2 regions of the Aeromonas encheleia genome follow, and region 2 is predicted to be linked to the other one. Evidence: riboswitches for the same ligand, from Rfam matches in the RefSeq annotation. Region 2 holds a riboswitch; the other holds the start of a gene.

Region 1 (4,418 bases), 800 kb from region 2:
CTGCGCAGCCGTGGCTTGAACCATTATCTGGCCGATCGGGTCGGGGTCATGGCCCGCCTGCGTGAGAAAACCGGGCTGGGTGAGAAAAGCGGATCCTGAGCCTGCGTCTTGCCCCGGTTTGGGGTATAATCCGCGCCTTTTGCAACAAGCCGTGATCAGCATGCACTACCCAATCAACGAGATCTTCCAGACCATCCAGGGGGAGGGCGTCTTCACCGGCCTGCCCGCCATCTTCGTTCGCCTGCAGGGCTGCCCGGTGGGCTGTCCCTGGTGTGACACCCGTCATACCTGGGTGGTGGATCCGGCGCGTGAGGTGGGCAGTAGCGAGGTGCTTGATCGTTCCAACGAGTCCGATGGCTGGAGCAAGATGAGCACGGTGCAGATCCTGGCCAGCTTCGAGACGCTGGGTTACCGGGCCCGCCACGTGGTGTTAACCGGTGGTGAGCCCTGCCTGTATGACCTGCATGAGCTATCAGCGGCCTTGCTGGCGGCGGGGTATCAGGTGCAGATCGAGACCAGTGGTACCAGCGAGATCCAGACCCACGACGACACTTGGGTCACCGTCTCTCCCAAGATAGGCATGAAGGGGGGCTTGCCGGTGCTGGTGTCGGCGCTCGAGCGTGCCAACGAGATCAAGCACCCGGTGGCCACTGAACGCCATATCGAGGAGCTCGACGCCTTGCTGGCGACGGCCAGCCTGCGTCCCGATGTGATGATAGCGCTGCAGCCCATCAGCCAGAAGCCCAGGGCGACCGAGCTGGCCATGGCGACCTGTATCGCCCGTAATTGGCGGCTCTCCATCCAGACCCACAAATATCTGAATATTGATTAATATGGATGGATTATCTGACGAGCGGGTATTGCTCAGCCTGGCGAAGAAGATGCCATACGGTAAATATCAGGGGCGACGCATCATCGATATTCCCGAGCCCTATCTGGTGTGGATGGCACGGACAGGTTTTCCAGCCGGTAGCCTGGGCCAGTCATTGGCGCTGGCGTACGAGATCAAGCTCAATGGGCTGGAGACCATGATTATTCCCATTATTAACAGGATGTCAGTATGAGAATATATACCCGACAAGGGGACAAGGGCCTCACCCGTCTGGCGGACGGTGCCCAGCTTGCCAAAGATGATATGCGGGTCGAGACCTATGGCGCCGTGGATGAATTGAATTCCCAGATAGGTCTGCTTATTGCCGAAATACCGTCGCAAGAGGCGGTGTTATTGGCCCAGCTGGTGCAGTTGCAGCAGGAGTTGTTTGATCTGGGCGGGGAGCTGGCTTTTTCCAGTGCGGCGCAGAATGCCAGCCTGTGGCAAGTCAACGAGGACTGGACCGCCAGACTCGAGCAACAGATCGATGCCTATAGCGCCCAGTTGCCGGTATTGCGCAATTTCATTTTACCGAGCGGCTCACGGGCGGCGGCACAGGCTCATGTGGTGCGTACCCTGACCCGGCGCTGCGAGCGCCTGCTGCTGGGCTTGAGCCGTGCAGAGCAGGTGAATCCGGCCATCCTGCCTTATCTGAACAGGCTGAGTGACTGGTTCTTCACCGTGGCCAGATACCTGCTGGCCTGCACCGGCACCCCCGAGGTGTTGTGGGTCAAGGCGGCCGATCGGGGCTGAGTGACCACCATCTACGGAAATAAAAAAACCTCGCCAGGCGAGGTTTTTTTATTTGAACAATACGGGATGCATCAGATGGCAAAATCTTCCACGGATTTCCCTTCGGCCACGGCCTTGGCAATGGCGGAGGGCATGCGACCCTGACCGGTCCAGGTTTTTTCCACCCCGTTATCCAGATAACGATATTTGGCGGGGCGGGGCGCTCGCTTGCCCTTGCCGGCCTTGGGAGCATCGATGGCAACACTACCCACTAATTCGGCTGGATCTATGCCTGCGGCCTTCAACATCTCGGCATATTCGGTAATTTTTCGCTGGTGCTCTGCACGGGCCTGACGCTCGGCGGATTCATCCTGCTGGCGCTCGGTGACGATGGCGGTGAGTTTTTCCAGACCCTCTTCCAGTTGTTCCAGAGTCAATTCACGGCAAGTCGCCCGCAGGCTACGGATATTCAGCAGGACTTTCAGAAATTCGTTCATATAGGCTACCACGCGCGCAGGAATATTAAGGAAATGAGATGTGCTTTTCGATAATTTAAAGGGTGGTTTGGCATCAAGTCAAGCAAACTGAATTAATTAATTCGGCAGGTAAATTAAGCCAGGTGAATAATTGGCGGGAAGATATAGCATCGGTATTGAGGTTGTCATCTCCAAATGAGATTCAAGTAGATGAAAATGTTGTCTATATTGGATTGTTCGCACCATTTGACTACCATTTTGCGTAAGATCCCTGCACTAACATTGAATTTTAATCAAAAAACTTGCTATCACGCGGTGTCCCGATAAAATGTGCCCCGAATACCTTTAAGTAGAGGCGCGCTGCCTATGAGTAACCGAGCGGAGGGTGATGCCTGCGATGCTCGATGAAAGGAGCCGGCGCCGAAGTGACCAGGCCATCATACCGGGTTGCTGGTTCTGCATCTAATAGGTGCAGGACTGCCATAGTCATCCACTATGGAGCGCTACCTGAAGGGGCTGAGGAGTATGCCCGCCCCGGGTTTTGTTTCTTTAGATCCTCTCGGTAGATCTCCACCTGCTGTCTTTAGGTGCAAAGAGATCATGGACATCGTTCATTACGCCGACTCCGGTTGGTCAGTCATTCCCCCTTTATTGGCCGTCGCCCTGGCGATCATCACCCGTCGCGTTCTGGTGTCGCTGGGGGTCGGTATCGTGGCCGGCAGCCTGCTGCTCAACCAGTTCTCCCCGCTCGATTCCCTGCATTACATGCTGAATACCGTGCTCAAGATCGTCTGGGTCGACGGTGCGTTGAACCGTGACAACGTCAACATGATCCTGTTCATGTTGCTGCTGGGCGGTCTCATCAGCCTGATGAGCGTCTCCGGTGCGACCCGGGCCTTCGCCGAGTGGGCCGAGCGCCGTGCCAAGACCCGCAAGGGGGCCAAGGCCCTCACCGGCATGATGGTGTTTGCCTTCTTCATCGATGACTTCTTCCACAGCCTGTCGGTGGGGGCCATCTGCCGTCCGGTCACCGATCGCTTCCAGATCTCCCGCGCCAAGCTGGCCTATCTGCTCGACTCCACCGCCGCACCGGTCTGCGTGCTGATGCCCATCTCCTCCTGGGGGGCCTACATCATCGCCCTGGTGGGGGGTATCATGGCGGCCCATGGCCTGACCGATCAGAGTCCCATCTCCGCCTTCGTCGAGATGATCCCGATGAACCTCTATGCCGTGTTCACCCTGATCATGGTACTGGTGGTGATCGCGTTCCAGCTCGACATCGGCTCCATGCGTCAGCATGAGCAGTGGGCGCTGGAGGGCAAGCTGTGGGACGAGTCCAAGGGCCGTCCCATCGGGCTGGACATGGAGTCTCCGGAGGAGAGCAATGGCGGCATGATCGACATGGTGCTGCCGATCCTGACCCTGACCCTGGCGACCGTCTACTTCATGATCGATTCCGGCGCCGCCGTGTTGGAGGGCAAAGGCCTGCCGTTCAGTGTGCTCGGCTCGTTCGAGAACACCAATGTCGGCTCCTCCCTGGTCTACGGTGCCCTGTGCAGCCTGGTGGTCTCCATCGGTCTGGCCATGCGCCTCAAGCTTGGGGCCAGAAACTGGATGAAGGCCGCACCGCAAGGGATCATGGCCATGTTGCCGGCGATCAACATACTGCTGTTCGCCTGGACCATAGGCGCCGTGGTGCGTGACGTGGAGACCGGCAAGTATCTGGCCTCCATGGCCAATGGCAACCTGCCGATCGAAGTGCTGCCGGCGGTGGTGTTCATCCTCTCCTGTGCCATGGCCTTTGCCACCGGTACCAGCTGGGGCACCTTCGGCATCATGCTGCCGCTGGCCGGCGACATGGCGGCCGCCAGCGACATCAGCCTGATGCTGCCGATGCTGGCCGCGGTGCTGGCGGGCTCGGTGTTCGGCGATCACAGCTCGCCCATCTCCAGTACCAGCATACTGTCGGCCACCGGCGCCGGCTGCCATCACATCGATCACGTGATGACCCAGTTGCCCTATGCGCTGGCCATCGCCTTCGGTGCCGCGCTCGGTTACCTGGTGATGGGGCTGATGCACTCGGTGCTGGCGGGCTTCACGGTCAGCGCGCTCTGGTTCGTGATCTTCTCCGGCTACCATCTGCGCAAGGCCCGGATCCAGCGAGACCTGGCTATCGCATAAAATAGAACAAGGGGCCCACGGGCCCCTTGGTTTTGGCGGGGGCTTTGGTTAGCATGCGCCCCATAAATTCAGTTTCGGAACAGCACCATGGCTTCACTGCACTACAAATTTGCCACCATGAACTCAGGCAAGTCCACCCAGCTCATCCAGGCCCACTT
Region 2 (4,418 bases):
ATCAGCGGCTGGGCACGGCCGAGCCAGCTGCCGGGGTTGAGCACCGGCAGGATGAGCGTCAGCAGCAGCAGCGCGACCAGCAGGCCAAACAGCAGCCTGGCCAGACGAGATGGCGGGGGGGAGCTGCGGCCGAAAACGGGGGCATTCATAGTGGGCTCATCCTTGGAGCGGGTGGGGTCGCTGCGGTGCGACTGCATCTATTTTGACCCGATGGTGATGGGCTTGTTCCTTGATGTCAATTTAATGACCGGAAGATGAATATTGTGTGACTGCCGCAACTTGCAAATTGTGATCCCGATCCAGGGGGCGAATTCATTCTGTGATGAAAGCGTCATCATGGCGCTTTGCCGCTGGTCTGCCTCCAGCTTGCTGCTTAGTCTCTCAATAATGGCTGGAGGTACATGTATGAATCCCAAGGTTGCGGCACGTCAGGCAAGATTGCTCCAGATGCTGGAGAGCAAAGAGGAGATCCGGATCGGCCGTGAGCGGGACTGTCCCCTGCCGCTTGCGCAACTGCTCAGGTTGACCGAGGCTCACCCGGCTGTACTCAAGATCTATCGCCACGGCCTCACCGCCGAGGTGTTCCATCTCAAGGTGGAGGGGCATCACTGGTGCCTGAAACGGCGCCGGCACGATTCCCTGGTGGCCAATGCCGACGGCAAGACCGCCTTTCTCACCGAGCTGGAGCGGCGCCGCGAGATCGAGGCCCTGCGCGAGCTGCACCCCACCATCCTCTCCAAGGTGGTCTGCACCAGCTTCGGCTCCGCCCGGGCCGGGGTGCTGGTCTCCCCCTGGTTGCGCGGTGCCCCGGTCAGCCAGCTGGATAAACGCAATCTGGCACAGATGCTGGCGGTCCAGGCGGAGTTGGCCCGCTGGGGCTGGTTTGACTGGGATCCGAGCCCGGGCAACCTGCTCGACGATGGCCAGCAGATAGCGGTGTTCGATTTTGGCTACATGTGGCCCTTCGATCCACGCCACGAATTCAACTCCAACGGCCTGGCCGACCCCCAGTTTCATGTACCCGAGCGGCTGGAGACCCGCACCCTGTCCGGTCTCTGGCTGGATGAGGCCGATCCCCTGCCGCTGTTTCGCCATTGGCGCGAGCTCTGCCTCGCCTGGGCAAGGGAGGAGTTGCAGCATCTGACCCGGGAGGGGGCCAGTGCCCCCGTGCTGGCGCGGTTGCAGGGCTTGCAGGCGGAGTGGCGCTCGGCGCTGGCGAGCGAGGAGGGGCTGGCCGCCAGCTGGTGGCGCGACATGTACCGCAGCCATCATCTCGACATCCAGGACGATCTCAGCGGCAAGAGCTGCGGCCCGCTCACCCTGCGCCGCCTCGACTGGCTGGAGCGGGCGGTGAGCGAACACTTCCCCCTGCTGGTCGACAACCTGGGGCCCGAGGAGGCCGGGCTCGATCAGGCTGGGCTAATGGGCAAGCTGGCCGGGCTGCGCGGGCAGATCCAGGCCAACCTGCTGCCGTCCTCTGACCCCTCGGCATGATGCCGATGCCATAGACCGCGCAGAAATAAGCAGAAATAAAGAGAGGGGCCTTGGCCCCTCTCTTTATTTCATACCGCTTATCCGGACTTGGCTCAGTCGAGCAGCTCCTGGTGGAGGCGGTTGACGATGTGGCCCGCCTCGCTCTCCTTGACCAGGAAGCAGAGGTTGTGGGCGCTGGCGCCGTAGCAGATCATGCGGATGTTGTGGTCACGGATGGCGTCGAACACCTGGCTGCCGACCCCGGCGGCCTCGCTCATGCGGTTACCGATCAGTGCCACCAGGGCGAAGTCGGTCTCCACCTTCACCTTGCACAGCTGCCCGAGCTCCGCCAGCACCTTGTCGCTCAAGATGGGTTCGCCGTTGCTCTGGCTGCCGGTGTGATCCAGGGTCAGGGAGACGCTCACCTCAGAGGTGGTGATGAGATCCACCGAGATGCGGTGCCGTGCCAGTATGCCGAACACCTCGGCCAGGAAGCCGTAGGCGTGGAACATGTTGAGGCTGTGCAGGGTGACCAGCACCTGCTGACGGCGCAGGGCCACGGCCCGGAACAGCGGGTTGGTCTGGGTGCTGGCGCGGATCCAGGTGCCGCCGGCGGCCGGATCCTTGGCGGAGCCGACAAACACCGGGATGTCCTGGCGCAGGGCGGGTTGCAGGGTGGCGGGGTGCAGCACCTTGGCGCCGAAGGTGGCCATCTCGGCCGCCTCCACGAAGCTGATTTCGGGGATGGGGCGGGCCCGGGTCACCAGCCGGGGATCCGTGGTGTAGATGCCGGGCACGTCGGTCCAGATCTCGATGCTGCCGGCATCCAGTGCCTCGGCCAGCAGGGCCGCGCTGTAGTCGGAGCCGCCGCGACCCAGGGTGGTGGTGCGGCCATCGGCATCGGAGCCGATGAAGCCCTGAGTGATGACGAGGTGCTCGCCGAGCAGGGGGCCCAGGTTGGCCTGGCAGAGTGCGCGGGTGGCGGCGAGATCCACGCTCGCCTTGCCGAAGCGGCTGTCGGTGCGCATCAGCTGGCGCACATCCTGCCAGTGGGCCTTGATGCCGCGTTGCTGCAGCAGCTCGGTGAAGAGACGGGTGGACATCAGCTCGCCGCAGGCGATGAGCCTGTCCGCCAGCTCCGCATCTGTGTGCTGGCTGGCCTGGCGGGCCATGGTGCGGATCTCGCCGAGCTGGGCGTGGATCAGGGCGCTCACCTCGACCGGCTCCCCCAGTGCGCTCAGGATGGCGTGCTGGATCCCGGCCAGCTTGGTCAGCTGGGCATCCTGTCCCGCCTCATCGAGCTCGCCCTGGGCCAGGCTCACCAGCAAGTTGGTGACACCGGCGCTGGCGCTCAGTACCACCACCCGCGTCGCCGGATTGGCCAGCACCACGTCGGCGCAATGGTTCATGGCCGCGGCATCGGCGACACTGGTTCCGCCAAACTTGGCGACGTTGATCGGGCTCATCATGTACTCCTGTCTTAATGTGAAAATCCGGTTTCATCAGGCAAAAGAGAGGAGGAGGCGAAAAATGGCAGGAATAGCGAAGGATCCCGGCCAGAAGCACTCCATCCGCGGTGCCCATCCCACACCAAACCCGCTGTGAATGCGGTGTGGGATGCACACGACCGATGACAACCCGGGGGATTCAGCCCCCGCAGCCGACGTGGCGATGTCCAGTCACTCGCCTCGTCTCGGCGCTACTCCCCCTGACCCAAGTTCGCAGGACGCTGGTGTCCTCCCTTGGGCTGCCTGGGCAGCGCTCCTCTTCTGGCTCCACCGCAGGCGGTGGAGTGCATTAAGAAATACCCTGCACTGGATTGCACTGTCAATCGAGTTTGTAAAAAACTTAAGAATTGGCAATAACCCGACACAAGATCAATCAGTTACGAGATGGTCTTGGACAAAACCTTGGAGCGGCGCTGCCAGTTGTAGAGGCGCTGGCGCTCCACCGGCAGATCCTCCACCTCCAGCGGCTCGAAGCCCCGCTCCCTGAACCAGTGGATGGAGCGGGTGGTGAGCACGAACAAGCGGCGGATGCCGAGCCGCTTGGCCCGCTCGGCCACCTTGGCGACCAGCTGATCGCCGCGGTTGGAGTTGCGGTACTCGGGGTGGATGGCGACGCAGGCCATCTCGGCCATCGCCTCCTCCATGAAGCAGTAGAGGGCGGCGCAGCCGATGATTAGGCCGTCGCGCTCTATGATGGTGAATTTGTCGATCTCCATCTCCAGCTGCTCGCGGGAGCGGCGCACCAGTATGCCCTCTTCCTCCAGCGGCCGGATCAGATCCAGGATGCCGCCGATGTCTTCGATGGAGGCGGCGCGCGCGCGCTCGGCGCTTTCGCGCACTATCTGGGTGCCGAGGCCGTCGCGGCTGAACAGCTCCTGCAGCATGGCACCATCGTCCTGATAGCTCACCAGGTGGGAGCGGGGCACGCCGCCGCGGCAGGAGGCGATGGCGGCGCGCAGATAGCGGGCGGTGCCGGACATCTCCTCACCCGCCTGCTCCAGCTCCACCAGCAGCTCTTCCGCCTGCTCGGGGAAGAGCTCGGAGATGGCCTCGCCGTGTCTGTCCATCACCCCCTGGGTGCTGCTGAAACAGATGAGCTTGTCGGCCTTGAGATCCACCGCCACTCGCCGGGCCACCTCTTCCGAGCTCAGGTTGAAGCTCTCGCCGGTGACCGAGCAGCCGATGGGGGAGATGAGCACCAGCCCCTGCTGATCCAGCTGGCGGCAGATCCCCTCCACGTCGATGCGGCGCACCCGGCCGCTGTGGCAAAAGTCGATGCCGTCGTCCACCCCGAGCGGCTGGGCGGTGACGAAGTTGCCGCTCACCACGCTGATGCGGGCGCCCTGCATGGGGGTGTTGGCCAGCCCCATGGAGAGCTGGGCGGTGATGTCGTACTGCAAACCGCCGCACACCTGCTTGATGATGTCGAAACTCTCA

What was found. Region 2 has a riboswitch for lysine ahead of lysC (lysine-sensitive aspartokinase 3). Riboswitches for the same ligand answer to the same signal wherever they lie in the genome.
Region 1: linked by a shared signal. The riboswitch ahead of EL255_RS11665 (Na+/H+ antiporter NhaC family protein) and the one ahead of lysC (lysine-sensitive aspartokinase 3) in region 2 are both predicted to bind lysine.

What each region holds. Positions count from the first base shown of each region.
Region 1 is NZ_LR134376.1:2,529,995-2,534,412, reverse strand. It holds gene queC (7-cyano-7-deazaguanine synthase QueC) at 1-99, shown strand, start outside; gene queE (7-carboxy-7-deazaguanine synthase QueE) at 161-832, shown strand; gene EL255_RS11680 (DUF3820 family protein) at 834-1,064, shown strand; gene EL255_RS11675 (cob(I)yrinic acid a,c-diamide adenosyltransferase) at 1,061-1,624, shown strand; gene EL255_RS11670 (H-NS family histone-like protein) at 1,696-2,100, opposite strand; lysine riboswitch at 2,422-2,593, shown strand; gene EL255_RS11665 (Na+/H+ antiporter NhaC family protein) at 2,680-4,260, shown strand; gene EL255_RS11660 (thymidine kinase) at 4,348-4,418, shown strand, end outside.
Region 2 is NZ_LR134376.1:1,725,726-1,730,143, forward strand. It holds gene EL255_RS08185 (LTA synthase family protein) at 1-149, opposite strand, end outside; gene EL255_RS08190 (protein kinase family protein) at 406-1,494, shown strand; gene lysC (lysine-sensitive aspartokinase 3) at 1,587-2,939, opposite strand; lysine riboswitch at 3,026-3,250, opposite strand; gene argA (amino-acid N-acetyltransferase) at 3,359-4,418, opposite strand, start outside.